DNA from 3 places in the Alteromonas sp. P256 genome. Region 1 is predicted to be linked to each of the others. Evidence: predicted binding sites of a transcription regulator. Region 1 holds the regulator's gene; each other region holds the start of a gene.
What was found. Region 1 encodes LexA, which represses DNA repair genes until DNA is damaged. Its sites were predicted from a motif close to TACTGTATNNNNATACAGTA; they were not measured.
Positions count from the first base shown of each region.

Region 2: the regulator LexA is predicted to act here: its motif matches at 5,227-5,246, upstream of recN (DNA repair protein RecN).
Region 3: the regulator LexA is predicted to act here: its motif matches at 5,216-5,235, upstream of dinB (DNA polymerase IV).

Region 1 covers NZ_JAZETM010000006.1:96,725-107,876, forward strand. The annotation lists gene plsB (glycerol-3-phosphate 1-O-acyltransferase PlsB) at 1-2,155, opposite strand, end outside; gene V7R39_RS11005 (GNAT family N-acetyltransferase) at 2,328-2,813, opposite strand; gene V7R39_RS11010 (sensor domain-containing diguanylate cyclase) at 3,065-5,356, shown strand; gene lexA (transcriptional repressor LexA) at 5,469-6,095, shown strand; gene coxB (cytochrome c oxidase subunit II) at 6,683-7,846, shown strand; gene ctaD (cytochrome c oxidase subunit I) at 7,856-9,469, shown strand; gene V7R39_RS11030 (cytochrome c oxidase assembly protein) at 9,567-10,154, shown strand; gene V7R39_RS11035 (cytochrome c oxidase subunit 3) at 10,176-11,057, shown strand; gene V7R39_RS11040 (DUF2909 domain-containing protein) at 11,134-11,152, opposite strand, start outside.
Region 2 covers NZ_JAZETM010000002.1:116,681-127,832, forward strand. The annotation lists gene V7R39_RS03835 (TonB-dependent receptor) at 1-1,138, opposite strand, end outside; gene V7R39_RS03840 (hypothetical protein) at 1,150-2,151, opposite strand; gene tmpT (thiopurine S-methyltransferase) at 2,205-2,855, opposite strand; gene V7R39_RS03850 (outer membrane protein assembly factor BamE) at 3,020-3,376, opposite strand; gene recN (DNA repair protein RecN) at 3,500-5,185, opposite strand; gene V7R39_RS03860 (DUF805 domain-containing protein) at 5,638-5,982, opposite strand; gene V7R39_RS03865 (hypothetical protein) at 6,328-6,510, shown strand; gene dps (DNA starvation/stationary phase protection protein Dps) at 6,499-7,008, opposite strand; gene nadK (NAD(+) kinase) at 7,471-8,346, opposite strand; gene V7R39_RS03880 (3-hydroxybutyrate dehydrogenase) at 8,415-9,197, opposite strand; gene V7R39_RS03885 (extracellular catalytic domain type 2 short-chain-length polyhydroxyalkanoate depolymerase) at 9,190-10,365, opposite strand; gene V7R39_RS03890 (E22 family MetX-like putative esterase) at 10,375-11,152, opposite strand, start outside.
Region 3 covers NZ_JAZETM010000011.1:50,146-61,297, forward strand. The annotation lists gene V7R39_RS15150 (Na(+)-translocating NADH-quinone reductase subunit C) at 1-665, shown strand, start outside; gene V7R39_RS15155 (NADH:ubiquinone reductase (Na(+)-transporting) subunit D) at 676-1,308, shown strand; gene nqrE (NADH:ubiquinone reductase (Na(+)-transporting) subunit E) at 1,312-1,920, shown strand; gene nqrF (NADH:ubiquinone reductase (Na(+)-transporting) subunit F) at 1,941-3,173, shown strand; gene V7R39_RS15170 (FAD:protein FMN transferase) at 3,249-4,277, shown strand; gene nqrM ((Na+)-NQR maturation NqrM) at 4,287-4,520, shown strand; gene V7R39_RS15180 (type II secretion system protein) at 4,680-5,150, shown strand; gene dinB (DNA polymerase IV) at 5,286-6,356, shown strand; gene V7R39_RS15190 (DUF1653 domain-containing protein) at 6,491-6,739, shown strand; gene V7R39_RS15195 (MBL fold metallo-hydrolase) at 6,987-7,886, shown strand; gene V7R39_RS15200 (group I truncated hemoglobin) at 8,021-8,467, opposite strand; gene V7R39_RS15205 (DUF3034 family protein) at 8,472-9,299, opposite strand; gene V7R39_RS15210 (EAL domain-containing protein) at 9,314-11,152, opposite strand, start outside.

The DNA.
Region 1 (11,152 bases):
CAACAGCGTAGCGCTGCAGCGTTTCCTGCATACACCGGCTTAACAACCATGCAGAATGGTATTGCTTACAGTGTGCGTCAGGAGGAAGTAACTCGTTATCAACCTCGCGCAATAGCCCGTTGGTAACTAATGTTGTGATAAGTGCATCGGTATGAGCAAGGGCTTCATCTTGAGAAAGGTGAAGGAAAAGCTCTTTTTGCAGCAGTGGATAAAGTGACGCAATAAGCTCAAACACCTTATTCTTGCTGATCCCTTTTTTAGCAAAAACCGATGCCATTATTAGCCCAGGAATGGCGAACAAGTGCAAAATGTTATTGCGGTAGTAGGTTAAGTAAACAGCCGATTTAGGTTGCGGGCTTATTAGTCTGCCGTAATCGTCATCTTGTATGTCAAAGCGGCCAAGTTTCAGCGTGTCTTTCAGCAATTCGTCGGCAGACGCCTCGGGAATTGTTGCATCATTACTAAACGGAGCCTGTTTGAACAAGTCGATAAAGTCGCCCATCGCCTGCTTAAGCTCTGCTTCGCTCATGGTTTGCGTTTTTGAAGACAACAGGCACAGCGAAATAAGCGCCATACCGTTAAGCGCCGCTGCTCTATTGATGCGGGTCATCACATCGTTAGCCAGTTCGTTAACTGCCGGCGTTAACCATGCTGGCTTTTTCTCTGGCTCGGCTTCACGGCACTCTCGCCAATTTGGAACGTGAGATTCTAAAAACTGATTAAGTTGAATTGGCTCGCCAAAGTTTACGTAGCCATGGCCATAATTTTTAAGCTTTTTGATGGCGGTGAAAACTTGAAGGTTCGATTCCTTTTTCTTTTTAGAGCCTTTCAGCTCATTCAAATAGCTTTTCACTTCCATCACGTTTTCGTAGCCAATGTAAACGGGTACAAGGCTAACCGGGCGATTTACACCTTTCAGCATCGCTTGAATGGTCATTGCCAGCATGCCCGTTTTAGGTGGAATAAGCCTTCCCGTGCGGCTTCGGCCGCCCTCGGGATAGTATTTCACCGAATAACCTTTATTAAACAAGAGCTCTAAGTATTCTCTGAATACGGCAGTGTAAAGTTTATTTCCAGCAAAACTACGTCTTAAGAAAAACGCACCGCAGCGGCGAAATATTTTACCTACCGGCCAGAAGTTTAAGTTAATGCCGGCGGCAATATGCGGTGTCACCATGCCTTCGTGATAAATAACATAGGTGAGCAAAAGGTAGTCCATGTGGCTTCGATGGCAGGGCACATAAATAATTTCGTGTCCATTAGCCGCAAGCTCGCGAATGCGCTCTGCGTGACCCACGCTGATACCGTTATAAATCTTGTTCCAAATTCGGGTAAGTATTCTGTCACCAAAGCGAATTAAGCCTTCACGATAATCCGCAGCTACTTCGGTGATGTAAGACTGCGCCCGCTCTTTCGCTTTTTCGTGTGAAATCTTTTTCGCCCGAGACTCTTCTGCCATTGCACGACGCACGGCATCAGAGCCCAATACGCTGTTGTTGAGCTCTTGTCGCTCTAGCAATGTGGGGCCGGTCATACTTTGGCGTTTGCGATGAAAGTGAGTACTTGCCACTCTCACAAGCTTTTGCGCAATGCTTTGATCACTACCGTGCTGATTTGCCATTGTGCGAGCGGAGACGGCTTTCGAATAATTGACAAAGTTATCGCGTCCTAAAAACAAGACAATTAATAGCTTTTGAAGCCAGCTTGGTGCCGCTTTGTAGGTAATTAAGTCTCCTAAACCTGGCTTGCCTTTACCCGGTGTTCTTCCCCAGGTGATAAATACGGGCACTACCTGAAGATCTAAATTTTCGTGGTCGCGATGCAAATGGAATAAATCAGTAAAGACATCTTCAATGCCGGTGCTGTCGCCACCTGAGCGAAAAAGCGGCTGAGTTTTTCTTAAAAATAAGGTGGAAGGGTATTCTCTGCCCGCAAGAGTCAGCGTATCCGTAGGACTAGGCAGTCCTAACGCTTGTGTAGACATTCTTAGCGCTAACTGGTCGGTGACCGAGTTAGTGGGTAATAAATAGACAATGGGCTTTTCTTTATCGATTCCAAGCTCAGAGTCGACGTTCACTGGAATACTGTGTGCTTTAACAAGCAACTTAACAGGATAATGAAATACCGATAAAAAGGCTTTTCGCATCCACGACATGAATTCTGTCATCCTATGAAATAAAAACGCGATGAGTGTATCACAAAACCGGTAATGTCTCCTTTTAAGCTGAATTTGAGCAGGCGAATTAGCGCAACACTGAACATTAACGTAAGTGACGAATTAATAGCAAAAACGACCTAATCATTAACGCTAAACGTCGCGCTATATCTTAACGTGTATAACGCATGGCCACATTGCAGCGCTCGTAGGCACTTCCGTACTTGTTCATTGTTTCTTTGCAGTGCTCAAATCCATTTTTTAAATAAAGGTGAATAGCCGCCTCACAGCGCTTATTGGTGAGTAAAAATAAGGTGTTGTGAGCGATAGAGGGCGCTAAGGTTAATACATATTGTAATAGCTGCTCACCTACTTTAAGGCCTCGTGCATTAGAAGCCACGCCCATTTTTGTAAGCTCAAAAACGCCTTCCGATTTTTTTGCCAATGCGCAGGCTCCCACCACACCTAGGGTTGGGTGTTTGGCGAACCAGATGTGGCCACCGTTATTAATAATAAACTCTCTAGGGCGAGAAATAACATCTTCATCAACGGGTTCAAGAACAAACATAGTTTCTATCCATTCTCTATTTATCGAGTCGAAGTAAGGCGATAAATTATCGCTAAAAGGTAAAAACTCCAGAGGTAAAGACTGTTCCATAGGTGAAAATTAACTGAATGGTAAGTAATGCTATGCTAGATAAAAAACGCCACAATGAATAGGGTTGTTAGTATCTTTATCATTAAGCATTGTATCAATGGAACATTGAGACCTTTACAGTACCGTCAAAGAAATAGGGGTTGTAGAAGTCAGAATTCTGGCTAAAAAATTGTTTTGTAATCATTTTTAAGTTGGCGTTTCATGTATATCTCACTATTTTTATATTAGATTTTATTTACGAGCGAAAAATCTTGGACAATAGGCTTTCCACAACTATCGATGCAACGATGCCCAATAGCGAGCTTCCGCTAGATTTAGACGATTTAATGACATTATTGGCAGAAGCTTATGATGTGCCCATTGCGTTAATTGGTATTGTTGGTAAGCAAGACGAAGTGATAAAAGCGAGTCATGGCACTGATATCGAGTATATTCCTCGTGAGAACGCGTTTTGTAGTCATGTTGTGGAGTCCGGCGAGCCCCTAATTATTCCCGATGCGACAAAAGACGAGCGTTTTCAACACTCACAAAATGTAATCGACGATAACGACGTTGTATTTTATGCCGGAACGCCTATTCATATTGAAGGTGAATCGGTGGGCGCTGTATGCCTCATTGACTCACAGCCAAGAAGTATTGGCGAAAAACACCTCACATTATTAAAGCGAATAGGCTTACTAGTGAGTAAGTACATTGGTCTTTCACGTGAGCACGAAATACTTAAACGTGAGCACGGCCTAATCGAGAAGTCCCCAATAGTTCTTGCGACGTGGAATTTCGATACCTCCCTTAAGTTAGCGTACATTTCTAAAAACGCACACGCAGTAATTGGTGCTGATGCGGCAGATTTACTAGACGGCAGGATCGAATTTACTGATTTGATGTGTGATGAGTCAGACGCTGATTTTACTTTTGCGATGCAGGCACACATGGAAGGGGTTGAAACCCATGTCTGTCGGCTAAAAATGTCTGTGCCTACTCGCACTATTTGGGTGAGTATGATTTCCACCGCCAGCTTTAACGACAATGGAAGCCTTTTTTCGGTGCAGGCGTTTTTGTTTGATACCAGCGATCAAAAATACGTGGAGGACAAGCTTAACGAGACCAATCAGCGAATGCGCCTGCTCTTAGAGGCTTCAGAGCTTGGAACATGGGATTGGAACTTAAAAGCGGATGTGAATCAGGTAAACAGGCGATGGTGCGAAATTGTAGGCATCGATTATGAGTACTACGATACAAGCTATGGATATTCCCGGCAGCTTATTCATCCCGCTGATCTCGTGCAATTTGAACACCACCTGGATGAACATTTGCGAGGTAAGACAAGCGTATTTAATACTACGTTTAGAATGAAGCACGCCAATGGTAACTGGGTGTGGGTGGAGTCTTATGGCAAAATTGTCGAAAATGACGCCATGGGGAAACCGCTAAGAGTCGCCGGTATTCACCGTGATATTACGGGAAGAATGGAGAGCGAAATCCATGAAAGGAAAAAAACGCAGCTGTTGCAGTTTATCAATAAGACGCGAGCATCTTATTTAGAAAGCAACGATCTTACACTGGCCTGTCAGACCGTACTCCCCGAGTTAATTGAGCTATCAGACAGTCAGTTTGCTTTTATTGCACAAATGCAGGATAAAGACAGTGCGCCAAAACTCTTTATTCATGCCATTTCAGATATTGTGTGGGACAGCACTAGCTTTACGCAGTACGCAGAGTATAAAAAACGAAACCTGTATTTCACCAACTTTGATAACTTGTTTGGCAAAGTTATTACAACCGGTGATGTGATTATTAGCAACACCCCCAAAACTCACCCTGCCTCTAGAGGCACGCCTAAAGGTCACCCTCGCATTAACCGCTTTCTTGGTCTTCCCATTAAGATAAAAGATGAAGTTGTGGGTATGATTGGATTAGCCAATAAGTTTGAATTTTACAAAGCGTCAGATGCAGCGTTTTTTCAGCCGTTCTTAGATGCGTTAGCCGGTTTATTCTATGCGGTTGATTTAGAAACCGCACGGGCAGAAGCAGAAGAAAAGCTGCGTATGCTAGCAATGACCGATCCCCTTACCGGCTTGTTAAACAGGCGAGCTTTCTTAGATGAATGCAATCTCATCTCCCAAACTCACCAGCAAGTCGCCATAGCCATTATCGACATAGATTACTTTAAGAGTGTCAATGACACCTACGGGCACGATGCCGGCGACTATGCATTAAAAGAGGTTGCATCAATCACTCGCTCTTTTTGCAGTGAGCATGGCGTTGTGGCTAGGTTAGGCGGTGAAGAATTCGCCATTGTGTTAGTCAACAAAACCCCAAATGAAGTGAACAGCATCTTTGAGAGTCTTCGGGAGGCTATAAACGCTACACAACTTGCTTACAAAAACGATCGAATCAGTATTACTATCAGCACTGGGGTTAGCTATACATCAGACTGCTTTGATATCGATTTTAGTACCTATTTGTCGGTGGCCGATCAGGCGCTGTACGAGGCTAAGTCAAGTGGCAGAAACCGCACCTGCTGGCAGCCAGGTTTACTTTAACTGCTTACTTGACCGCGATAGCCGTTTTTTTGTCTATGACAGCGTGTCTGCGCTTGTCATTTATGTTTAGGTGTATATACTTACAGGAACTGTATAGACAGACAGGTCTTTTATGCGCCCACTCACAGCTCGACAAACTGAAGTTTTAGAACTTATAAAATCAAACATGCAAGAAACGGGAATGCCGCCTACGCGTGCAGAAATAGCCCGTCACCTAGGTTTTAGGTCTGCTAATGCTGCTGAAGAACATCTAAAGGCACTTGCGCGTAAAGGCGTTATTGAAATTTTGCCAGGAACGTCTCGCGGTATCAAACTGACTGTTCCTATTGAAGAAGAAGTGGTTGAAGAGGAAGGATTACCGTTAATTGGTAGAGTCGCCGCTGGTGAACCTATTCTTGCTCAAGAGCACGTAGAGTCGCACTACAAAGTGGACCCTGCCCTATTTCAGCCTCACGCAGACTTTTTGCTTCGCGTAAACGGCATGAGTATGAAAGACATTGGTATACTCGATGGCGACTTGCTAGCAGTACATCGCACTACCGACGTTCACAACGGTCAAGTTGTAGTAGCAAGAGTTGACGAAGACGTGACGGTGAAGCGCTTAGAAAGACGCGGTAGAGAAGTATTACTTCATGCTGAAAACGATGATTTTTCGCCTATTAAAGTCGACTTGGCAAACGAGCCGTTTGCCATTGAAGGTATTGCCGTTGGCGTTATTCGAAACGCTGACTGGATGTAGCCTTTTATGACGTTATTATGAAAGCGGCTCAATAGCCGCTTTTTTTAGCACTTAAGTTTGTTGATATGCTTAATAAAGCTACTATTAGCTAAGACTTTCAGTGCTTATAAATATCATTAATACATTTCTATATCTGATAAAAATTCTCACACGCTTTATAGCTAATATTAGCAAGGCATTACACACTATATTGCCTTGGTCTTGTGTGAAATTTGTTCAATTTTTCGCGGTTAACGGTTGATTTTTAGAAACTAAATGTTGTTTTCCGTTACAAGAGAATCGGTGTAGTTTTCACTACAAATAACCTGACTACCCCCTGATTTACCTCGCTTCACTCTGCATCATAAAACCCACAGCTCAAACAGCGTTAGATTAAATTTTAACCATCTCATTAAATTTTTAACAGAAAAGACTAGACGGAACGCCATTATTGCGCAATTCTTATACAAGCTTTAACAAAATAATAACAATGACTTTGAATTCAATTTACAAATCGATGTATTGAGTTAATCGTTCACAAACCACTTGGTAGAGACTGCGCATAACAACATTTGGCGTTAATGGGTCTACCATTACGGAGGTGCTGAGTGAAATCACTAAAGACTGCGACTGCAAAATGGTATGCAAGTGTACCATTTTTGTTTTTTTCTCAATTCCTTTTTGCGCAAGAGGCGGCTGAAGAATTGTCTTCGCTAAACCTTAGACGGGGCGCTACCGATATAAGCGGCCAGGTGTACGATCTGCACATGCTTATGTTCTTTATTTGTGTAGCCATCGCTGTAGTTGTGTTTGGCGTCATGTTTGCCTCCATGTATCTGCACAGAAAATCCCGTGGCGCAAAGCCCGCGAATTTCCACGAAAATGTGAAAGTGGAAATTGCATGGACAGTGGTTCCATTTCTCATCCTAATCTTTATGGCCGTACCTGCAGCTAATACGCTTATCGCCATGGAAGATACATCTGAAGCTGACATGACCGTGCTAGTCACGGGGTCGCAGTGGAAATGGCACTACAAGTATATGGACAGCGACGTTGAGTATTACTCGTTACTTGCTACTCAGCGCGAACAAATTCAAAACAAATTCACAAAAACCGACAATTATTTATTAGAAGTCGATCGTCCTCTGGTTATACCAACAGGGCAAAAAGTGCGGTTTTTGATCACGTCAGATGATGTTATTCATTCGTGGTGGGTACCTGATTTTGCCGTTAAAAAAGATGCGAACCCTGGTTTCATCAACGAAGCATGGGCAAAGGTGAATGAGCCTGGCGTATATCGAGGCCAGTGTGCAGAGCTGTGCGGTAAAGATCATGGGTATATGCCCATAGTGGTTATTGCAAAAGAACCTTCAGAGTTTAACGCATGGATGGGCGAGCAAGAAGAGCGCGTTCGCCAAGCTAAAGAAGAAGAGCAACGCCTACTATCAATGAATATGTCTATGGATGAACTGATGACAGAGGGCGAGCGTGTATACAACGCAACATGCGCGGCGTGTCATATGCCAAATGGCGAAGGTTTACCGGGCGTTTTCCCTGCGCTTAAAGGTAGCAAGATGGCATTGGAAGATCAGCAAGGGCACATTGAAATAGTGCTTCACGGTAAGGCCGGAACGGCGATGCAGTCGTTCAGCAAAATGCTAAGCCTAAAAGAAATTGCAGCGGTTGTTACTTATGAGCGAAATGCATGGGGTAATAACACCGGCGACATGGTTCAGGCTAAAGATGTCAACGCCGCAGCATCAGGAAACTAGGAGCGAGTTATGAGTAAAGCAACCGAAGTAATTTCGCCAGATACCTCTGTGCATCACGATGAGCATGAGCACCACGACCATATACCTAAGGGCATTACGCGGTGGCTGTTTACAACGAACCACAAAGATATAGGTACATTGTATCTCTGGTTTGCCTTCATCATGTTTTTGGTGGGCGGCGCCATGGCAATGGTTATCCGTGCGGAGCTTTTCCAACCCGGACTGCAAATTGTCGAACCAAATTTCTTTAACCAGATGACCACGGTTCATGGGCTTATTATGGTCTTTGGTGCCGTAATGCCGGCCTTTACAGGTTTGGCTAACTGGCTAATACCAATGATGATAGGCGCGCCAGACATGGCGCTTCCCAGAATGAACAACTGGAGCTTTTGGATTTTGCCAGGGGCGTTCTTAATTCTACTTAGTTCGTTATTTATGGAAGGTGGCGGTCCGGCATTTGGTTGGACTTTCTATGCTCCGCTATCAACAACGTACAGCGGTGATTCAACCGCGCTGTTTGTGTTCTCTGTGCATATCATGGGTATCTCTTCAATAATGGGAGCGATAAACGTTATCGTCACCATATTTAATATGCGTGCCCCAGGTATGACGTGGATGAAAATGCCTTTGTTCGTATGGACATGGTTGATTACTGCGTTCTTGCTTATCGCCGTTATGCCTGTACTCGCTGGTGCGGTGACAATGGTTTTGACGGACAAGTTTTTTGGTACGAGCTTCTTCGATGCCGCCGGTGGCGGAGACCCGGTCATGTTCCAGCATATTTTCTGGTTCTTCGGTCATCCGGAAGTGTACATAATGATATTGCCCGCATTTGGTATTATTTCTCAAATTGTGCCAACGTTTTCCCGAAAACCGCTGTTTGGTTACGCCTCTATGGTATACGCAACGGCGTCGATTGCACTGCTGTCTTTCGTAGTGTGGGCTCACCATATGTTTACCACGGGTATGCCGGTATACATGGAAATGTTCTTTATGTTCGCCACCATGCTTATCTCTGTGCCGACGGGGGTGAAGGTATTCAACTGGGTAGCCACAATGTGGCGAGGCTCGCTGACATTTGAAATGCCAATGATGTTCGCTATTGCGTTTATCGTGCTATTCACTATTGGCGGCTTATCGGGACTCATGCTGGCGATAACACCGGTTGATTTCCAATACCATGACACTTACTTCGTGGTTGCGCATTTCCATTATGTATTGGTTACTGGCGCGGTCTTTTCCATTATGGCGGCGGTGTATTACTGGCTGCCTAAGTGGACGGGCAAGATGTACAACACCACGCTGGCAAAATGGCATTTCTGGTGCTCGTTAGTATCGGTAAATGTGCTGTTTTTCCCCATGCACTTTGTTGGATTGGCAGGTATGCCACGCCGAATCCCAGACTATGCACTTCAGTTTGCCGACTTTAATAAGTGGATAAGCCTAGGCGGTTTTGCCTTCGGTTTATCACAACTTATTTTCTTAGCACTATTGATTAAAGCATGTAAGAAGCAAGGTGAACCAGTATCGGCTCAGGTGTGGGACGGTGCAGAAGGACTCGAGTGGGAAATACCTTCTCCAGCCCCTTACCACACATTTGAAACACCCCCACTAGTGAAGTAAGTATGAAGTGAGAATTGGACTTAGTGGTGCAAGGGGGCGACATGTTTTACTCCCCTTGCCCGCCAAGTGATTCAGGTCTCAACCGGAGGCGAAGTGTATGACGCAAGCAAGTGCAAACAATAAAATGGTCGTGAAATTAATTGCCATTGTTATTGGTATGTTTGGATTCGGCTTTGCTCTAGTACCACTTTACGATGTGTTTTGTGATATTGCAGGCATCAACGGAAAAACAGAAGGGACCGCAGCGGTTTATCAATCGGTAGAGATAGATGAAAGCAGAGAAGTGACCGTTGAGTTCATCACTCGCACGAACACCGGAATGCCGTGGGAGTTTCGAGCAGAAACCAAGCGAATCAAAGTACACCCAGGCGAATTGAACACAGTGTCCTTTTACGTTCGCAATCCTGCTTCAAGCAATATCATTGCTCAGGCAATACCGTCGGTATCCCCTGGCACTGCCGCTATTTACCTTAACAAAACAGAATGCTTTTGCTTTAACCAACAGCCTTTACAGGCTGGAGCAGAAGCCTATATGCCTATGCAGTTTTACGTAGATCCACAGCTTCCAGAAGAAATAACGTTTTTTACATTGCAGTACACACTCTATGACGTCACCGCGAGAGCAAGTGACCTAACAACTAAACCGAATCCTTTTATGGAATCGTCAGCACAAAGCGGCGAATAGCCCATTAAGGATAAGGAGATAATGATGCAGCAAGAATATCAAAAATATTATGTACCCGCGCAAAGTCCGTGGCCCATCGTAGGTGCGATTGCCCTGTTTTTAATTGCAGTCGGGGCCGGTAACTTTGTGGTTGAAGCAACGAAGGGCGAAAGCGGTTACGGCAGCTATATATTGCTTGCCGGTATTGTCGTTTTACTTGTCATGCTGGTGGGATGGTTTAAGAACCAAATTGATGAATCGATGGCGGGCTTGTACAGCGACCAGTTAGGTCGTTCGTATCGACAGGGAATGAGTTGGTTCATCTTCTCTGAGGTGATGTTTTTCGGCGCATTTTTTGGTGCGTTGTATTACGCCCGATTTATTGCAGTACCCTGGCTTGGCGGCGATTCTAACAACGCCATGACCAATGAAGTACTGTGGCCTGGGTTTGAAGCTATGTGGCCATTGGTAAGCACACCTGGCGGCATATCTACCCAAGAAATGAGCCCGGGGGGCCTACCTACCATTAATACCATTATTCTGCTTATCTCATCGGTAACGCTGCACTTTGCACATGTGGGGCTAGAGCAGAACAAACGCAAGCAACTTACCGTTATGCTGGGTATTACCATTTTGCTTGGCTGCGGGTTCTTGTTCCTACAGGTTGAAGAGTATATCCATGCCTACCGCGACCTAGGGTTAACGCTGCAATCAGGTATTTACGGCAACACCTTCTTTATGCTCACCGGGTTTCACGGCATGCACGTTACCCTTGGCACCATTATTCTTATTGTGATGTTTTTTAGAGTATTGAAAGGTCATTTTACGCCTAAAGAGCACTTTGCCTTTCAAGCGGGAAGTTGGTATTGGCACTTCGTTGATGTGGTGTGGGTAATGTTGTTTATTTTCGTTTACGTGCTGTAGGTCGGGTTAAGCGCTGCTTCGTCTTAATGTGTATGCCTATGGCAATGATAATGAAAACGAGAAAAAGCGCCAAACCTCAGTAAGGTCGGGGGTTT
Region 2 (11,152 bases), on a different contig from region 1:
ACTGAAAGCGTGAAAAGTCATCAATTGCTTGGTCTAATGGGTCTAGTGCTTCAAATACGCCAGGGAAATCAGGCGACAGCGGTGTGGCGGCTTGATAGTCGTAAATTAAGTTTCGATAACTGCCGTTGTACTCAAGTAGGGCCTTACCCATATCCCACGTAACTTCAATTTTAAATCCATCGTGGATAGTGTCTTGAATTGGAGTGAAGCCTCTTCCGACGACATCTCGAGGGTCTTCAATGTCATCTGGGTCAATCCCTAAACCCAATGGCAGCGCAAAGTTAGTACCAGTATACCCAGTTCCCTGTTCCCGGGCGTAATCATAAGAAAGGTAAATACTTAAGTCATCCGTGGGCTCATACAGCGCTTGAAAACGCAGTCCAAGGTTATCTGCGGCCTCGGCAAGCTCAAGGTCTAAGGGGCCGACATCGTTATAATACGAGTCATGATCAACTTTAGTGCCTGCAATGCGAAAGGCTAAGTTATCGGTAGCAGGAATGTTAAGCGCACCTGTTATAGAACGCTGATTATAATTACCCACCTCCACTTCTGCACTTCCATTCCACTGATTCAAGGCCGGTCGCCAAGGAATGATGTTTACCGAGCCGGCGGTGGCGTTACGACCGCGCAGCGTGCCCTGCGGGCCAACGTTTACTTCTACTCTCGATATGTCAAAAAAGGCAGAACCAATACCTGAAGGACGAGGAATGTAGACACCGTCTAGGTGAGTTGCAGCGGCAGGGTCGCCAAGCTCGGTGTTGTTAGAACTGCCTATACCTCTAATCCACACCTCCACGTTACCTTGATTATTACCAATCTCAAGACCGGGGATAGACTCTGCGATATCAGTAATATCCTGAATGCCCTGGGCTTTTAAATCCTCTCCAGAAAACGCAAAGGCAGTGCCCGCTAAGTCTTGTAAGTCCTGTGTTCTGCGCTCTACAGTGACAATAATTCGCTCTACGTCAGCGTCATTTTTATCTTGTTCGCTTTCAGCTTCCTGTGCTGCTAACGAGGTGCAGGTCATTAAAGCAACCGCAGCAATCAAAAGCTGTTTGCTGGCGAAATGAACCTTTGTTGTGGCAGTACTCATGAACCCTTGCTCCGCGCTCGATACATTTTTATTGAAATATTCCATTTCGTATCTCCTCACTCAGCTCGGGAAAATTCTACGTTGTCATAGAAAATGCCGCTGGGGTTATAGTCGGTGGCTGAGTTTGAGAACCCAAACTGAAGTATTTGACCGTCTAAGCTGTCTTCTAGCGTTGCCTGTACAGTAAAGCGAGCCCATTCACTGCTGCTGACTGCGCTCAAATCCACTCGAATATCAACGGATGAAGCAAATCCATTGTTAGAGTCGAGTACGCGAATGTAGGCGTACGCTGTGGTGGGTGGGGCAATACCACCCTCAAAAGGAGCTTTGGCATCGAACGAAAACGAATATTCGCCGGCATCAGATGCAGAGAAGGTATGCTCCTGAAAACTTGCGGCCTCGATAGTGAGTCCGTTGCCATGGTCGGCGTTTTTGTAATCGCTGAACACATTCAGATACTGAGTACCTTGGCTCTCTGTGGCTTCGCCTGAGGCATAGCTGGTAAATCCGCCAGTGCTGTTTGGTGATGGGAATGGCCCATAGCTATAGGCAAAATTACCATCCGCCCCAAATACCGCGGCAAAACTTAACCAGTTATCACCAATTTCACCACCGCTTGGGTCGCCACTTTCAAAGTCGCTGGCGAAGTTTATTCCACCAACAGCCAGGTTGAAGTCTACATTATCAACGACAATTGCCGAGGGAGCAAAGCCAGTAGTGCGGTTTGTAAAACCAAACTCTAGCAACTGTCCAGCCATAGCCTCACCGTCAATATTGAAATCAACGCTGTAGGTTTGCCAATCAGAACTTGAGATTGTAGATAAATCGATTTCCACACGTGCTGTAGTAGCAAAACCGTTTGATGGGTCCAAGGTTTGTACATAAGCAGTCGCCACAGTGGGCTCGGCAATAGCACCTTCGCTAGGGGCTCTAGCATCGAAACTAAACGTGTATACACCGGTATCGTCTGCACTCAATGTGACTTGCTGAAAAGTCGCTGCCTCTATTAGCAGGCCATTACCATGGTCTTGGTTATTGTAGTCGTTAAAAATAACCAACTGTTGCGAGTTCTAAAGTACAGAAAATTTGATCCCAGAACTAAATACCAAGATTAAAGACTTAGCTTAAAGACTAGGCTGTCTGCTTTCACTTTTCTTTTTAAACCGCCTTCTACGTTTAAGCGCTCAAGCTGTAAAATTGAATAATTGCTAGCATATAAATCCGCAACCATCTCATCATTCACGCAAAAAGGAGGACCTGGCAGTTCACTCTGGTCATAGTCGAATGTGATAACTAATTGAGGGGCGTTATGAGTTATGTCTATAAGGTGGTTAGCGTACTTTCGACGCAGTTCATCGGGCAAAGCAACTAATGCTGCTCTATCATACACACCTGTTACTTTGCCAATGTCATCACGGCGCAGTGAAAAAATATCACCAACAAAAATGGTAAGGTTAGGGGCTGAATATACTCTACCTTTAGACGAAGACTTAACAGTGGGAGTAATGTCTAGATCGTCGAACAGCTGTGTAATAGCCACCTCGCTAAGCTCTGCACCAACAACCTGGCAGCCCTTTGACAGCAGCCATGCAATATCTTTAGTTTTCCCGCATAAGGGCACAAAGATTCGCTTTTGTGAGGCTTCATTGCTATTTGGGCCTAATAAAACACCACTATATTTCACCAGCAAGGCATTACCAGTGGGTTCATGAAACCCAATTTCATTATTGTGCCATTTGCTGTGCCAAAAGCTATGTTCCATATTGATACCCTAATTAAATACCTCAAATCTAGCGCTTTAAGTCTAATGCTCCGAGTCTAACAGCTTAAATCTAATATCGTTGAAAATAAAAGCACCTTTAAAAGCAGGTTAATAGCCGGCTTCTGTTCTATTTTTCTGCAGTGCTGTAAAACAACGTGATTGATTTACTCGTCGAGTGGAGTATTAAAGTCTTCAGACAGTTCAAAATCGCCTTCAACGTTTGCCACTTTATTATCTACAAACGTGATGATCATCTGACGCTGGAAGTCGTCGCCTCGGTCTTTCATACCACGCTTCATATCGTAGACGTAGTACCATGTGTCGTTATCAAAAGAGTCTTGAACAACAGGATTACCTAACACGTAGATAACTTGTTCTTTTGTCATATTAATACGCAGCTTTTCAACATCACGTTGATCTAGAAAATTGCCCTGCGGAACGTCAATCCTGAAAATCCAGTTAGAACAGGCTGTAGTAGTAAATGTAATGCAAAGAATAACTATAAGATGGTGCAACTTCATGCGTATATAAGTCCAGTATTGCCTTTGTTAGTGCCTAAAGGTTTCCTCGTAAGGAAGCCTCAGCTGTTTTAGTGCAAGCGCGAAGGCATGCTACATTGACAACTATGACCAATCAACTGCATTTTAGTTCGATGAAGCGCTTTTTAGCAGCTCTTTTGCGTTAGCAAGTGCCGACTTGGTTACTTTGTCGCCAGCTAACAGTCGGGCGAGTTCGTCAATTCGGTCTTGTTTAGTCAGCGGTATCATCTGTGTTTCTGTACTTTCGCCATCAGTAAGCTTGGTAACAAAAAGCTGGTTATGTGCTTGTGCCGCCACTTGAGGTAAGTGGGTAACACACATAACCTGAGACTGCTTTCCTAATTTTCTTAGCAGTGCACCTACGATTGAAGCAGTTGGTCCGCTAATACCGGTGTCCACTTCGTCAAAAATCATAGTGGGGGTAGCATGGCTATCGCTAGCAATAACCTGAATAGCTAAACCTATTCGAGAAAGCTCACCGCCTGATACCACTTTCTCCAATACGTCGGCATCTTGCCCAGGGTTCGTTGATACTTTAAAGGCAATCGAGTCTAACCCATTAACTGCGGGCTTTTTCAGCTCGTCATAAAGAATATCAATACACACTTTAGCGTGCGGCATATTCATTTGCTGAATTTGTGATTCAATGTCGTTTGCAAAACTTTCGGCCGCTTTCATTCGGCTTTCAGATAAACTGCTAGTTGCCACTAAATAATGTTGCCTTGCTGATTCAACATCGTGTTCGAGTGTGCCTAGTAAGCTTTCCTGCTCACCAAGTGCGGCAAATTCTTGCGACAATAACTGGTGATGTTGAGCAAGTTCTTCTGGCGTTACAGCGTGTTTACGAGCCAGCTCCATCGCTTTTGAATAGCGAGCTTCAACCTGCTGTAAACGCAGAGGGTCTATTTCCAATTGATCGCAGTAACCACGCAGTTCGCTTGCTGCCTCTTCAACTTGAATTGATGCGTCGTTAAGCAGGGCGATGATAGGCGTTAGGCTTGCATCGTGTGCTTCTAATTCGCCAAGCTTCTCAATACTGCTTTGAATAACGGTCAGTGCATTTCCTTCATCATTTTCATAGAGGTTATACACACTGGTTTGCGCTTGTTCTAATAAACTCTGACCATTGCTTAAGCGCTTGTGCTCAATTTCAAGTTCTTCAAATTCGCCATTCTCAATGGCAAACTCGTCGAGTTCTTGCACCTGATAGGTAAGTAACTGTAGACGATCTTCTCTTTGCTGAGCTTTCGAACGCAGTTCATTGAGAGTTTTTTGCTTGTCTCTCCACGAGCTATAAGCGTCTTTAACATCATTCATTAAATGAGAATGGTCTGCGTAACTATCAATAAGCTGGCGCTGATAATCTTCTTTCAATAGCTGTAGATGGGTGTTTTGACCATGAATGGAAAGCAGTGTTTGGCCGAGACCTTTTAGTTGCTGTAAAGATACTGGGGTGCCGTTAATGAAGGCTTTTGAGCGACCTTCTTTCGATATTACCCGGCGAATAAAACAGCTGGTTTCGTCTTCGTCAGAGGTCAATTCATGGTCGTCTAAAAACGCTTTTGCACTTGCATTATCAGCAAGTGAAAAGTGCGCTACTATTTCGGCTTTTGCTGAACCTTTTCTTACCGCATTTGCATCGGCCCTTTCACCAAGGCATAAGCTTAGTGCATCAATGGCAATTGATTTACCTGCCCCTGTCTCACCTGTAACCGCAGTGAGGCCATTTTCAAAGTGAACAGAAAGTTGTTTTACAACGGCAAAATTTGATATCGAAAGATTCGCTAACATAACCACACCCTAATAAAGTTGAACATGATGATATATACAGTACGTGTAAATATATACAGTATTTCTGAGATGTAAAGTCTAGTCGAATGTAATCTGTCGATTTGTGAGGTGTTGTTTGCCGGAAATCTTTATCTGACCCACTATTTACGGGCCCTAGACAGGCTTTACAGTATTCTTATACATGGCTTGCCTGTTGCGCTTTACTATTGTAACTGTTGTTACTCTTGCTTTTTGCACTTGCTTTTTTTTCAGTTAGTTATCTCGATGAGCATTTGCCTGGTGCAGCTTCATATTGTAGTCAGTTGACGCTAATTGACATTAAAATTAAGAAAAAAACGCATGAGAGTGAAATTCATCATGCGCTTTATTACACGTCACCTGTTACTTATACAGGTAAACCACAAAACTATAGGCCAAGGCTATTATCTAAAACCTCAGCCTACAACTTAAACCTAAAGACCGGCTTTAGGGTTTGGCCCATATTCATTATCATCATGGCTGTCTTGCGCTAAGAGAATAATCAAAATAATTGTGCCAATTATCGGAATTAGATTGAGTAGTTGCCACCAACCTGAGCGGCCAGTGTCATGTAAACGCCTTGCGCCTGCACTTAATGAGGGGATTAATAATGCAAGGGCGTAAATCATCGTTATAAATTCAGTGCCAAGGAAGTATCCAACGGCTGAACACACAACGTAAAAAATAATGTAGAACAGATAAAACATCCAGTATTCTGTGCGCCGCGCACGGCCTGTAAAATCAGCATAGTGTTTAAGTGCTTTTGTAAAATAGTCCATTAAATGGAACTCCTTCTTTTCTAATGATGTTTGGTTTTGGCAATCGGCGCTGAATTATCTCAGACTAGCCGTATAGCTCTATATGAGTATTGTTTTTAATTTTTGTTTTTTTGCACCATGTTTTTGACTGCAAATAATATTTCTAAGCAGAGGGTATTAAGCCTTGGGAGTGTTTTTTGATTTGCATATAAATCAGTTTTATATAAACAAAGCACACACTTTCCATTGTTCGCAAGATCTCTGCTTCAAAATTTACCCTACAACTTTTTTTGCCAGTGGTCACTGTAAAGTTAATGGCAATTCCACCTTGTGTAATTACTCGCATTACGTTCAAGGTCGGTAGAAATGAGTAAAAAAAGAAAATCGGTTGGGAAAAATATTAGAAAAGTAAAAGATAGGGAAAGGGAAATGATTAAGACAGGGAGAAATAGAAAACAAAAAAGGAAGGCCAAATTAACCTTCCTTTATCTTCCTACTGGTATCGTTTACCTGCAGGGCTATTGGTTGCCGGTAGAGCTATTGGGCTAGTTCGCCGCTGCCTGATTCTAAATGCGCTCTTACGAACCACTGGAACTGCTCTAACTCAGCGAGTTGCCCCGTGATCATATCTTCCGACACTGGGTCTAAGTCGTCTAAGCCTTCAATCGCGTCGCGGTGATCGCCATTTACGCCGTCATACACTGCATCTAGTGCTTTTAAATGGTCGGTCACTAAGCCTTTGCCTAATTCATAATCATTCCACGAACGACCCTCTACAATGGCTTTTGGTGTGCCTTTCGGTACGCCGCCTAGCGTGGCAATTCGTTCTGCAATGGTATCAGTCATTTCGCGCACTGCATCAACTTGTGGGTCTAGCATTTCGTGCACACCAATGAAGTTTGGACCTACTACATTCCAGTGAATGTGCTTCAGTGTAAGCTGCAGATCAAGTAGCGCCACCAAACGTTGCTCTAACGTTTTGATAGTACTTGCTGCAGTATCGTTATCCATACCTGGTGCAGTAAATTTAATATCGTTGTTACTCATAATAATAAACTCCTTATTATCGCTTCAGTAAATAGGTGTTGATAATACTTATCGATTCTTTTGCCCTTCAAAGGTTATGTTGAAACAACATAGATTATCGAACCAGTTGTTTACGATGTTGCAACCGGTATGCCGACTTGTACTAAAATTATAAGTTACTAATTTAATTGAATAAATTTGTAAAGGTTAATTTTTCTTTATTTTTCAATGTGATAGGTTTGTCTAAAAGGTGCGAAAAAGATGCTCGAAATATGAGTAGGCGTGTAAAAAATTCAGTATTCTCTATATGGTAAGGCGAACATTAAGTAGAAAAGCCGGCTAACTCGCCACAAAGTTCGCGAGGGTAGAGAAATTCGAAAAATTTATGACGACAGGGTAAATGAAGCCATATGTGCTTAGTCTATATGTATAGCATTCTAATGTATGGCGGCCACTCGTATGGTAGTAGGCGAGTGCCCTATATTAGTAAAGCTTACTGCCCCAGCCCAGCTTTTTACGCAATACGTTAAAGTAGCTATAGCCCTTAGGGTGGACTAAGTGAAGTTTATCGATGCTTTTGTTTATGCGAATTTCATCGCCAGGTAAAACAGGCAATACAATGTGGCTGTCGCAGCTTACTTGCAACGAGTCACTATTTACTTTTGACACTTTCATCGATACCTGGCTGTCGGCATCTACCACAATAGGTCTGCTACTTAGAGTATGCGGAAACATGGGGACTAAAGTTAGCGCATCCAGTTTTGGCATAATGATGGGCCCGCCTGCGGAGAGCGAATAAGCGGTTGAGCCCGTTGGCGTTGCTACAATCAGTCCATCACTGCGTTGGCTAAACACAAACTGTTCGTCTATATAAATTTCGAACTCCATCATGTGCGCCACTTTTCCATGGTGGAGTACGACTTCATTGACCGCTGAGCTATTACTTTTTAACTTCTCGTGACGGTAAACGCCCACTTCCAGTAAAAAGCGCTTTTCAACGAAACACTCGCCGTTAAAGATGTAGTCAAGTTGCTGAATGATATCGTCAGGATGAATGTCGGTGAGAAAACCTAGGTTACCTCTATTCACACCCACAACATGGATATCGAAACGGGCAAGCACGCGAGCGGCACCAAGCATGCTGCCATCTCCACCAACGACAACGGCTAGATCAGCTTCTTTACCGATAGCGACGAGGTCGCAGCTTCTAATGTTGTCGGTTTCAAGCTCTTGAGCAATACTTTCCTCTACCAATACCTCGCATCCTTTGGCGAGTAAATAATCGGCAAGTAAATTTAAGCTGTCGTGAGTGGCCTCGTGCTGAGGTTTTCCAATTAAAGCAACGGTTTGGTAGGGCATGGAACGCTAATGTCCTCTCATTTCCAATGATTTGGACATTAGCACAAGTGTTTTGTAAAAGGGAAGTTTTACCTTGCGGTCCAGCCACCATCTAGGGTTATTGCTTGGCCTGTGATGTTTTTGGCGCTGTTTGTCATTAAAAATGCGGCAGTTTCGGCTAGTTCTTGAACTTCAATAAACTGCTTCTTCGGCATGGGTTCAAGCATGATTTTTTTCACTACTTCATCCTCAGTCATATTGTTTTCCTTTGCTTGAGCCGCTATTTGTTGCTCAACTAAGGGGGTTTTTACATAGGCAGGACACAAGGTATTAATAGTAATATCATAGTCACCAGTCTCTAATGCTACGGTTTTAGCAAGTCCTAGCAAGCCATGCTTTGCAGCCACATAGGCTGACTTAAACGGCGAGGCTACAAGAGAGTGAATAGAGCCCACGTTAATAATACGCCCAAAGTTTTGTGTTTTCATGGCTGGTAATAGCGCTTGCGTGGTTAGCGCAGGGCCAACCAGCATTATATTAATTAGCTGCTGCCATTTTTCAGCAGGAAAATCTTCAAGGTTTGAAACGTGTTGGATACCAGCATTATTAATTAATACGTCAACGGTGAGCTTACCGAGTACTTCAGGTAAGGCAGCAATTTGCGCTGCGTCACACACATCTACCGCCACTGCGCTCGCGCTGCCATCATTAATGCTGCCAAACTTACTGGCCAGCACCGCTGCCGCCTCTTGCGCAGCACTTTCGTTAATATCTGCCACGATAACGTGGTGCCCCTGTTTTACAAACGTCTCTGCCATGCCCAAACCAATACCGCTGGCTCCCCCGGTGATAAATATCGTTCTCTTATTCATTATTATCGTCCTGCTTCATCGGCTCTATCTGCTGCTGTGTCTTAGTTCGCTGTGCGCTAGTTTGCTGTGCGATTGCCTGGTGTGGCGAAGGCTGTGTAACTTGAGACATCGCTCGAGGCTTTACTTGAGATACAGCTTTCGTTGTGGGCGAGGGTAACGTATTAAGAGAGAGTAAAAGCGCATTTACTGCTTTTATCTGATCGCCATCTCTGTTGGCGTAGTCCTTTGAAGCATATCCCCACCAGTCCCAGCAACCTTGTGGGTTAAGCGGCATAAAGAGGGATTTTTTTGTTTGCGGATACAGCACAATCATGTTGTTGTCATCGGCCCAGTCATTCAGCCCTGTTTGCGACGTATAGGCATCGTCCACAGCGTCAGCGTATTGGTTGCAGCCGTGAAAGCTGATGTGTGCCCGACAGCTTTCTCCGCTTGCGCAGCTTTGAGGTACGTAAACAAAGCCTTCGCTTGCCAGTGTTTTGGCATTGCTGCCTGCAATGTCCTGTTGATTAATGGTATGCAGCGAACCTGACAGTTCATCGTCTGGTGTCGTTAACCCTTCCACGAGATGATTAAGCATGTCGCCAGCCGCGTCATAATCACAGTTACCAATAAACGGGCTTTCTGATGTCATACAGTCTGTTCCGTTCGTTTTCGTTGGAAACAGGTGGGCGATAGACATATCGTTAACGTATTTTATGTTTTGAGTGTCTGTCCACATTGTGTATTGCTCGAATAAGGCATCGCTAACTTCACTGGCAATTCGCACGTCACGCTTGCCATGAAATAACCACACCTTGGCATCTTTCATATTGTCTAAGTCAGCAAGCTTTCCCGCCTTTGCATATTGTGCCGCTTGCTCATTTAAAACCGTTAAATCTGGCTGGGTGTCGGTCTTGTTGACACACTGGGCAAGTGCCGTTGTAATATCGCCCTTGGCACAAAAATACGGGCCGGCTGCCAATACCCCAACACCTTTAACCCAATCGCTGTGGGCCAGTTGAAACTGTGTGGCCATATATCCACCAGAAGACAACCCCGATACGGTGACGTCAGATAAGTCGAGAGATAGCTTGGGCATATCTTCTTGTTTTGTTTGCGCGTGTAAGGCAATAGAAAAGCAAAGGCTACTTGCCAAGGCTGCTTTGATAATAGTGTTGATAGTCATCATAAAAATCCTTTACTTATTTTCCAAAAACTGGCGAATAGCGGTTGCCTGTTTTGATATATTTGCCACGCCCTCTAGGTGTCCGAGTGACCCTTGAAGCTCGGTATATTCGCTGTTATTTCCCTGCTGCTTAAGCGTTTGATGTGCATGTTGAGCTAAATAGGGCATCAGTAATAAATCAGAATCGGCAGGCAGAAACAGCGTCTTTGCCTTGATGTTGTTTAGTCCCGCATCTAGGTTATCTTTATGTCCTGCGACAAAAAGCTGGCACGCTCTTACCAAGTAAAGCAGGTGATTGGCATCCATCTTTTTACCACGGGCGGCCGCCCGTGCTTTTAACCACTTTGTGATGGAATGTTGTTCGTTAATACTGGACAGGGGAGCTTGCTCTAGGTTTTTAAAGCCTAGCATATTACCTTGAGCGTTAAAAAACTCAGGGGTTAGGGCATTTTGCGTTATCAGCATTAGCGATGCGGTAAGTCCATCAGTTGGCCCTTCTTTTGGAGAATAGTTGCCCTTGTTCCATTTTTTATCGAGTCTTATAGGCGCAGCCCAATGCTCAAGAGCCGTCGTCGTCCAAGCGTCGCTTTCCCCTGCGCCTATTACCGACAGCATTCTAGGTACCCAACTTGGATAGGCACTTGCCCAATCAATGGCCTGCATGGCGCCCATCGACGGCCCTACCACCGCATGAAGCTTCTTAATGCCTAAGCTTTCTAATAAGGCTTTTTGCACATTAACGAAGTCGCGAATAGTCACTACCGGAAAGTCTAATCCGTAGGGTTTTCCT
Region 3 (11,152 bases), on a different contig from region 1:
GCTCGCTACAGCAGACAAACGCTGCTCTTGATAAAAAGAGTAATATCCTTAACGCTGCGGGCCTTTATGAAATGGGCATGAGCAACAGCGCTATCGAAAGCACCTATGACGAGCGTGTTGAACCGCGCTTTGTTAATCTGGATAGCGGTCAATTCGTTGAAGCGCCAACTGCAGATTACGATATGTATAAGGCTGCTAAACAAACTGAATACAGCACGCAAGTAACAAACAGCAATGTTGGTTTCCAACGCCGCCCTGACGTAGCAAGTGTTTACTTGGTGCGTGACGCACAAGGTGATGTTTCGCGCATTATCTTGCCTGTGCACGGCAGTGGACTGTGGGATCTTATGTACGGTTTCTTAGCGCTAGATGCAGACGGACAAACTGTTCGTGAGCTTATCTACTATCAGCAAAAAGAAACGCCAGGACTAGGCGGTGAGGTTCAAAATCCAGCGTGGCAGGACAAATGGGATGGTAAAGAAATATACGAAAACGGCGACGTAGCCATTCGTGTAGTAAAGAATGCTAACCCAAGCAATCCTCACACAATTGATGCGCTTTCAGGTGCGACCCTAACAAGTAACGGTGTAGAAAACACAATTCGTTACTGGGTAGGCGAGCAAGGCTTCGGCCAATTCCTGAAGAACCAAGCATGGCGTTCATAAGGGAAGTCTCATGGCAGATACTAAAGAAATGAAAAAGGCCCTCTTTGGGCCAATCTTGGACAACAACCCGATCGCCCTTCAGGTACTAGGGGTATGTTCAGCACTGGCAATTACCACAAAGCTGGAAACAGCGTTGGTAATGTCATTAGCACTAACAAGCGTTGTAGCATTCTCAAACTTGTTTATCTCACTTATTCGCAACCAGATACCTTCTAGTGTTCGAATTATTATTCAAATGACAATCATTGCCTCATTGGTAATTGTTGTTGACCAAATATTGAAAGCGTATTCGTATGAAATTTCGAAACAGCTGTCGGTGTTCGTCGGATTGATAATTACTAACTGTATCGTAATGGGTCGTGCAGAAGCCTATGCGATGAAGAGTCCACCTCTTATGAGCTTCCTTGACGGGATAGGTAACGGCCTAGGGTACTCTTTTGTACTTGTCGTTATTGGTACCATCAAAGAGCTATTTGGCTTCGGTACTATTCTTGGATTTGAGATCCTTCCACTTGTTCAGAACGGTGGTTGGTACCAAGGTAACGGGCTGTTAATACTGCCATTCAGTTCATTCTTCTTAATCGGCGGCTTAATATGGTTTATCCGTACTATCCGTCCAGAGCAAGTAGAGCCTAAGGAGTAAGTCGTGGAACATTATTTGTCGTTATTTGTTCGCTCAATATTTGTTGAGAACATGGCGTTATCACTTTTCTTAGGTATGTGTACCTTCTTGGCGGTATCTAAGAAAGTTAAAACTGCAATGGGTCTTGGCGTAGCAGTAATTGTTGTACTTGGTATATCAGTACCTGTTAACCAAATCATTTACGTTAATATCCTTGCTCCAGGTGCGCTTGCATGGGCGGGCTTCCCAGAAGCTGATTTAAGTTTTCTTAATTTTCTAACCTTCATCGGCGTTATTGCGGCGTTGGTGCAGATATTAGAAATGAGTTTGGATAAGTTCTTTCCAGCGCTATACAACGCACTTGGTATCTTCCTACCACTGATCACAGTTAACTGTGCAATTTTTGGTGGTGTAGCATTTGCCGTTCAACGTGAATATAACTTGACCGAAAGTGTAGTTTACGGCGTAGGAAGTGGTATCGGTTGGGCAATTGCTATTGTGCTATTGGCCGCTGTACGTGAAAAGCTGAAATACGCAGATATGCCTGATGGTATTCGCGGTCTTGGATCGGTATTCATGATTGCGGGTCTTATGGCGTTAGGCTTCCAGTCATTCACTGGTATTCAGCTTTAATCGAGCTCGGGAGCATTTAAATGAATAACGTAGAAATTTATCTAGGCGTCGGCATGTTCATTGCCATTGTATTGGCACTAGTATTCATCATCATGTTTGCCAAGTCTAAATTGGTACCAAGTGGTGACGTTACTATTACAATTAATGGCGATCCGGACAAAGCTATTAAAACTGAGCCAGGCGGCAAGTTGCTAGGTGCGCTTGCAGATGCTGGTTATTTTGTGTCTTCAGCGTGCGGTGGCGGTGGCTCTTGTGGTCAGTGTCGCGTAGATGTGCATTCAGGTGGTGGCGAAATTTTACCTACTGAGCTTGACCACATTACTAAAGGCGAAGCGCGCGAAGGTTGCCGTTTGTCGTGTCAGGTTGCTATTAAGCAAGACATGGACATTGAACTTGAAGAGTCAGTATTTGGTGTTAAGAAGTGGGATTGTGAAGTTATCTCTAACGATAGCAAAGCTACCTTCATCAAAGAACTTAAGCTTAAAATTCCTAACGGCGAAAGCGTACCGTTCCGTGCTGGTGGATACATTCAGATCGAAGCTCCACCTCATCATGTTAAATACAAAGACTACGATATTCCTGATGAGTACCGTGGTGATTGGGAACGTTTTGGCTTCTTTGACATTGAATCAAAAGTTGACGAAGAAACAATTCGTGCTTACTCGATGGCTAACTACCCAGAAGAAGAAGGCATTATTATGCTTAACGTGCGTATCGCTACGCCGCCGCCTAATAACTTAAGCCTACCTGCTGGTAAAATGTCATCGTACATCTGGAGCCTTAAAGAAGGCGACAGCGCGACTATCTCAGGTCCATTTGGTGAGTTCTTTGCTAAAGACACTGATGCTGAAATGGTATTCGTTGGTGGTGGTGCGGGTATGGCGCCAATGCGTTCACACCTTTTCGACCAACTACGTCGTTTGAAATCAGACCGTAAAATCTCATTCTGGTACGGTGCCCGTTCACTTCGTGAAATGTTCTACACAGAAGATTTCGACGAGCTAGCCGCAGAGAATGAAAACTTTCAGTGGCACGTTGCACTTTCTGATCCGCAGCCTGAAGATAACTGGGAAGGCGAAACTGGGTTTATTCACCAAGTATTGCTAGAAAGATATCTGAAAGATCACCCTGCACCGGAAGACTGTGAGTTCTACATGTGTGGGCCACCTATGATGAACGCTGCCGTTATCAACATGCTTAAAGATTTAGGTGTTGAAGACGAGAACATCATGCTAGATGACTTCGGTGGTTAATCTACGCAAATAAGTTTATAAAAGGGGCGTAAGCCCCTTTTTTGTTTGTGTAAAGGATAGAGTAAGGAACCTATTGTGATTCGATTTTTTGTTCGAATTCTATTAGCGGTGATTGCCATATCAATGGTAATGCTTGCAAGCTGCAGCGATAAAAGTCGTCCTGTTGTGCATCTGCAGGGACAAACTATGGGCACAACGTATAACGTTAAGTACTTGGCTGATAAAGGTAAGGCGGTAGAAGGTCTTCAGGCTGAGATTGATGCGCGTTTGGTTAAGGTTAACAAAATGATGTCAACTTACGACCCCACGTCTGAGTTGTCGCGCTTTAATCAGTATCGTTATACCGATAATTTTGTGGTGTCTAATGATACTTTGCTTGTGGTTAATGAGGCATTGCGGCTGGCCAAATTAAGTGGCGGTGTATTAGACGTTACCGTAGGCCCGTTGGTTAACCTATGGGGGTTTGGCCCCACTAAGCGACCTGAGAAAGTACCATCTCGCAATGATATCGACGGTGTTCGCGATTACGTAGGTCATCAAAAATTAGGTATTACTCAGACGGGACTGAAGAAGCAGCATCCTATGCTGTACGTCGACCTATCTACCATCGCTAAAGGCTTTGGTGTTGATGAAGTGGCTGAAATACTAGAGCAGTACAACATCGAAAATTACTTAGTTGAGATTGGTGGCGAGATGCGTGTTAGAGGACTGCGTGGCGATGGTAGCGAGTGGTTAATTGCCATTGAAAAGCCAGTGACTACAGAACGCGCAATTCAAAAAGTGGTGTCGATTGGAACAAACGCTGTGGCAACATCGGGTGACTATCGTAATTATTATGAAGAAGACGGCACGCGTTATTCTCACCTTATTGACCCGACCACCGGTTATCCTATATCGCACAATTTAGTGTCGGTAACCGTCATCCACCCGTCATCAATGACCGCAGATGGCCTTGCCACTGCATTTAACGTGATGGGGTGGGAACAGGCTATTGAAGTGGCAGAGCAGGAAAATCTTGCTGTATTTCTCATTCGTCGCACAGATGATAGTTTTGAAGAGTATGCGTCGCCAGAATTTGATAAACTGGTCACAGTTCATAATTAAGGGGTAGGTATGTCTACATTTATTCTCGCATTCGGTTTCTTTTTGACCATGGTTGCTGCTATGGCCATTGGTTACTTGGTGCAGCGAAAAACTATTTCGGGAAGTTGTGGCGGATTAGGTGCAATCGGTATAGAAAAAGCGTGTGACTGCCCAGAGCCTTGTGATCGTAAAAAATCGCGCATGGAAAAAGAAGAAGCACGTCAGAAAAAGCTAAATGAATGGAAGCAAAACCAAATTCTGTAGGTTAAGACGCTTTCAAATTCCCGTTACATGAGAACGAAGCCGCTAGCTGCCCACTAGCGGCTTTTTATAACGGTTTTATTTCAAGTTACTTTTAAGTTCATATATTGTCTCTTAATAAATATTACCTTATGAATATGTTGATACTAAAGAAGAGTATTTATGAAGTTAGGTGAAGAAGGGTTTACCCTAATAGAGTTAGTTATCGTTATCGTTGTTTTAGGGATCCTCGCTGTGACCGCAGTGCCTCGACTAGTGGACTTAGGACGTGATGGACGAATTGCCACCCTTGAAGCCGCAGAGGGGGCAATGAAAACAGCGTCTGATCTTGTCAACTATAAGGCCAGGCTCGAAAATAAAACCGATTGCAACTTAGACCCCACTGTAGAACTTGCAGGACAAACTATTACCCTACGCTGTGGCTTCCCGTGCCCTCACCCGAGCGGTATTGAAAGGGCGATGGATGTAAGCGAAGGATTAACTTGGAGTGGAGGCAATTGTTCAGGTAGATTGGGAAATATCAACCTTACATTAGATGAAGCTCCAGACCCTGCAAATTGCAAGGTGAGATATGCAGCTGCTCGGTCAGCTGATTCAAAACCTATCATTAGTCTAACAACAAGCGGCTGTTAGAAACTCTTTCATTTAATCTTCAAAGAGCACGTCTCACTGGAATAAGTCTTCGCTAGTCGCTACTATACTGTCTATATGTACAGTTTGGTATTAGCATACACTTATAAGCATCCTAGTACCGCAATGTGAGTTTAAATGCGAAAAATCATCCACGTTGATATGGATTGTTTTTATGCCGCAGTGGAAATGCGGGATAATCCTGCGCTTAAGAATATTCCCATCGCGATAGGGGGAAGTTCTGATCGCAGAGGCGTGATTTCAACGTGTAACTATCCGGCAAGAAAATATGGCGTGCGTAGCGCAATGGCTACCGCTTATGCCATGAAGCTGTGCCCAAACCTTACCTTAGTGAAAGGCCGGATGGACGCTTACGCCAGCGAGTCTCAAAAAATTCGTAAAATATTTTCTGACTACACAGACTTAGTAGAGCCATTGTCATTAGATGAAGCATACCTTGATGTGACTAACAGTCAGTTTTGCGGCGGCAGCGCTACGTTAATAGCGGAGGAAATCCGCGCAAGAATCGAAAGCGAGTTGGGTTTAACCGCATCAGCAGGGGTCGCCCCATGTAAGTTCGTTGCAAAGGTAGCAAGTGATGAAAACAAACCCGACGGCATTTGTGTGATTACGCCGGATAATCTTGATGAGTTTGTTCGCAATATGCCGCTAAAAAAGATACCTGGTGTGGGTAAAGTGACAATGCAAAAATTGGCGCGTATGGGGCTCAACATTTGTAACGATGTGCGCCAGTATCCGTTTGAACGAATACAGAAAGAGCTTGGAAAGTTTGGCAGCGTATTGTGGGAAAGGGCCCATGGCATTGATGAGCGTGAACTATCAGTGTCTCGTGAGCGAAAATCAATTGGTGTAGAGCGTACCTTAAGTGACGATATTCAGACGATTGAACAGTGCAAGGCATTCCTTCCCCATTTACTCGAAAAGCTCCACGAGCGCATGGAAAATCACAAGAAAAGAACAGGGAAGCCTGTGCGTTTAAGAACACAGGGCGTTAAGCTTAAGTTTAATGATTTTCAGCTGACTACCGTTGAGCATCGACATGCCATGCTTGAAGAGCATTATTTTGCAACGCTGATGGAAGAGGCTTTTGAACGGGCCAAAGGACGAGGAATACGCCTAGTAGGAATACACATAGGCTTAGCTGCCCATCAATCAACGCAGCAATTGATCTTACCCTTTGACGATTAACGCCAAGCCATTCAAGCCAGCCAAGCCAGCTAAGCTAAGCAAATAGAGCTAAGCAAATAGAGCTTAGCAAATAGCGCCAAGACATTTAACAAACGCAATCATATGATAAAGCTAGCTAAGAATAAGGACCCACAATGGAAACGAAACAGCTCATTACTCCAGGTCGCTACAAGCATTACAAAGGCAATATGTACGATGTGTATGAGATTGCCACACACTCAGAGAATGAATCGAAACTGGTGGTATACAGGCCCTGTTACGGCGAACGTGCACTGTGGGTTCGCCCTCTCGGTATGTTTACAGAAACAGTAGAGCGTGACGGAAAGGAAGTATTGCGCTTTGCTTATATGGGCGATATTCCAGACGGTGAAAAAATGATCTAATACGTCGATTAAGCCATAGTGAATGCATAGTCAATTTTATGCTTAATATCGGCCATTAGTTAATGCTAGTTAAGGTTAATCGTCCGATATCGTTAGTATCTAATAATCAATGCCAATCAAGTTGCTACATATTAGTAATCGATAGAATGGTTGTGCCAAATTAATAGCGTTAAAGTAATTGCATTAATCGCCAGAGTATTTGAATTACAGCATTGCATGTACAGGTTAACCACCCAAGGAAAGTAGAATGAAAACAATGAATAAAACGTCGATACATTCACTGTCGGTAATAGCGGCGGCACTAGTTGCGCTATCGACAGTAGCGTTACCAACCTCTGTATCATTTGCACAAGATAGATTTGCAAACGTGGAAGTAAAAGCGACACCTATTAAAGGTGCTGTGCATATGCTAACGGGAATGGGCGGTAATATCGGTGTTTCTGCAGGTGAAGATGGCGTACTTATTATTGATGATCAGTTTGCTCCGCTTGCGGAGAAAATTGCCGCACAACTTGGCGAGCTTGGCAGCGACAAACCTAAGTATGTAATAAACACCCATTATCACGGTGACCATACAGGCTCGAATGCGTTTTTTCACAGCCACAAAGGCGCCACTATATTTGCTCACGAAAACGTGCGGGTGCGTTTAGCGGGAGACGAGAACGTCGAGCCTGACGCCTTGCCAACGATAACCTACGAAGACGGCATCAAAATATATTTTAACAACGAGACGGTACATGTGATGCACCTTCCTGTGGGTCATACCGACGGTGACAGTGTTGTATGGTTCGAACAGCCTAATGTTATGCATACAGGCGACTTATTTTTCAATGGCATGTTTCCCTATATAGACCAAGGTGCAGGCGGCAATGTAGTGGGGTATATGGAGTCTGTGCAGCATTTACTGACCAAGATTGACGATAACACCATGATCATTCCCGGTCACGGTGGTGTAGGCACTAAAGCGGAATATACGACGTTTCTTAACATGATCAATGAGACATTTGATTATGTAAAAGCCCTTAAGCAAAAGGGTAAGAGCCTTGATGAGGTAAAAGCTATGGGGCTTGAGGATAAGTGGGCTACATGGAGTTGGAACTTTATTAACGAAGAAAAATGGATCAGCACGCTTTATAACGACGCCTAGCATTAATACTAGCCCGCATACTTCCCGTCATTTCCCTTGCCGCTACTTTAGTCCTCAGGCAAGGGAGCCCTTAAAAAATTAGTCCTCAGGCAAGCGAGCCCTTAAAAAAGTAGTTTTTCTAAACAAGTCGCATCTTACAAATAAAGCATTTCATCGCGAGTGGGAGCAAGCACTCTTAGCACTTTGTTTTGCAGCGGGTGGGGCACGTCTGCCTTGTTCATTGCATTAATCAGTAAGTCGACGGTGCGGTTAAAGTCGGCTTCAGTAATATTCATACCACCATGCACTTGTTCCATGGTATCGCCTGAATACTCGCAGGGGCCGCCGGTGCGATGACATATCTGTTCACTTAATTTATCGATAAAGCGGTTAATATCTGCGCCGTCAAAATAGGCGAGAATAACAGGGTCGCGCTCAATCTCAACAACAAAGTTTTCTACTATCTCCTCTATCTTTTTACTGCCGCCCAGCTCTGCGTATACGCTTGATGATGGGTTTTGGCCACCAATGTTGGTAGAGCAGCCACTCAAGCCGATAATTGCCACAAAACTGATGAAGGGGAGAATACGCGTTATCAACATGATGTCACCATAATTGGCCATTTATTGAGAGATACAGGCCATTTTGTTGTTGTGCACCTGCCATACTTCCAAGTTCAGCCCAAGCAAGGGTAAGTGCAATGTGTTTGTTGGGGATATAGCTAACAAAGTAATCTACCCAATCTTCTTCACCTAAACCCAAATTATCAGGTTTCTGACGATATTCTGCGCCAATGGCAACGCTGCGCGAGAGCAATATGCCTGCTGAGGCTTCAAGCATAACTTCATAATTGCTGTTTTTTGCTCCGCCGAACCCCAGCAAACCAAGCTGGTTGGCTTTAGTGGCTCGCGCCGTCACATTCCACACCGCATTGAAGCCTGCTATAGCACCTAAATGAATCTTAGTAGCGGCAATGTAATAGTCAGTACCGTTTGATGAAGAGTCAGCGCCAACTAGGTCTGCGATTGCACCATCTTCAAGTCGTTTGTGTTGAAAACCAATACTGACTTGGGGCAAGCGGGAGTAAACCGCGTCTCCATAAAGACGATATTTCACTCCGAATATATTTTGCCTTATGTCGACGCCCAGCTCTTTTAAGTCGAACCGCTGGTGGGCTGCACTAATTTCAATACGGTCGTAAAAAGAAGCAGACACGCCCATAACATTCAGGCGATAGTCGTCAAGGTCTACCTGCGTCATCACAGCATTAACAGATACTTGGTCTTGGGTATCGTAGCCGGCTAGCGTTGCCCAGGGAACTATTCCGCCTCCGCCAGAGCCTTCAACTTGGATAAGACCCGCAGTGCCAAGCAATTTACCGTCGCCAGCGAGCGCTTCATTGTTATAAACCATCAATAAAAGAGCGCATAACATCGCCGCACAGTGTTTCATTGTGATATCCAGTCAGTGTTTTTGTTATCTTTGTACCATTGCATAAATTGCTCTACCGGTACAGGGCGAGAGATAAAATAGCCCTGAGCATAATTACACCCCCATTGATTAAGCAATGACAGACTAGGTAGGGTTTCAACGCCCTCAGCAATCACTTTTAAGTCAAAGTTATGCGCTAAGTCGATAATGGTTTTTACTATCTGTTGGTCACTTTGGTTTTTGTCTAAATTAAGAACAAAGCTTTTATCTATTTTAAGTTCATTAACCGGTAAGCTTTTTAAATACGACAATGATGAATAACCGGTACCGAAATCATCGATTGCCAGAGTAAACTCCGCCTCCCTGTACAAACAAAGTTCACTGTATACACCCTGGGCATCACTAACTAAGTCACTTTCGGTTATTTCAAAAGAAAGTTGAGTGGGGGATAGCCCGGCTTCTGCAATATGAGACTTAATTTGCGGCAGTAGTGATGTATTCAATATATCTTTGGCGGATAGATTAATGGCAACGCAAACATCTACGTTGTTATCCACCAATGTCTTAGTGTCGTTAATGGCGCGTTTAATTACCCAGTCGGTAACGGCCCCTATTAGCCCTGCCTGTTCGGCAACTAATATAAACTCATCAGGGCCCACAAATCCAAGGTTTTTGCTGGTCCAGCGCATTAATGCTTCCGCATGACTTATCGAGCCACTGTCTAAGCATAACTTGGGCTGATAAACCAAGGAAAGCTCAGGGCTATCTCGGTGCAAAGCCTGCTTTAATTCGGTAATGATGCTAATACGCCGCGTGTATTCAGCGTCGAAATCTGGGCTGTAGCGAACGCGGTGCTTTGGCAAATGGCGAGCATGGTCTAATGTAATCGCGAGGCGTTTTAACAGAGTGGATGGGCCATCGGCGTCTTCAGGGCAGTGTAACTCACCAAAAGACAGCTTCAATGTAATCTCAACATTTTCTGCGTAAATAGGCGCTTCAAGTTCAGTTTGAATAGAGGCCAAGTCGTTACTACTGAGCCTAGATTCGGGCATCCATAAAAATTCACCACCATTTAGTCTTGCTGCTACACCGCCAAGCTCATCTAAGCGCCCTGCTAGAGTATGTAAGCATAAGTCGCCGTTGCTGTAACCAAACACATCATTCACATTTCGAAAGCTAAGAATATTTATCCCAATGACGTCAAAAGACTCTTTGTTATTTAACTTTTTATTGATGACATCGGCAATGTGATAGCGGTTGGATAGGCCTGTAAGCAGGTCGTGTCTGGCTTGAAATTGAATTTGTTCCTCACGCATTTGAATATTGCTTTGCATTGACTGAAAAGAGTCAGAAAGCGCCGCGATTTCTGTTGTATGAGATTTTACAAGCTTTTTGTGACTATAAACACCTGCGGCTATTTCTTGTGATATGGCTGATAGTCGATGAAGAGGTTTTGATATTCGTCTTGCAAATAATGCGGCAATAAATAGTGATACCGCAAGAAGCAGAGCGGCAATTATGCTAATTTGCTTTTGTAGTTTGGCAAATTCGGTTAATAGCGTTTGGGCGCTCTTTGAAAGCTCTAGCGTTATTTTTGTATCACTATCGTTAAACAGCGGTATGTATTGGGTAATGAGTTGGGCTTGGTTTGAGGGAATAAAAGATAACCAAGACAGCTCGTCTACGCCGTTTACGCGATTATAATTTTCTTGGGCATCATTAAGCGTGGTTTGCTTAAAAATGATGCTGTCTTGTTTTTCTGCCACAATAGCAATTTCAGACAATGTAATTGATTTTAAACGAGCTAAAACGGACCCATCTATTCTAAAGCCGATAGCGGCGATTGCGATGGGGTT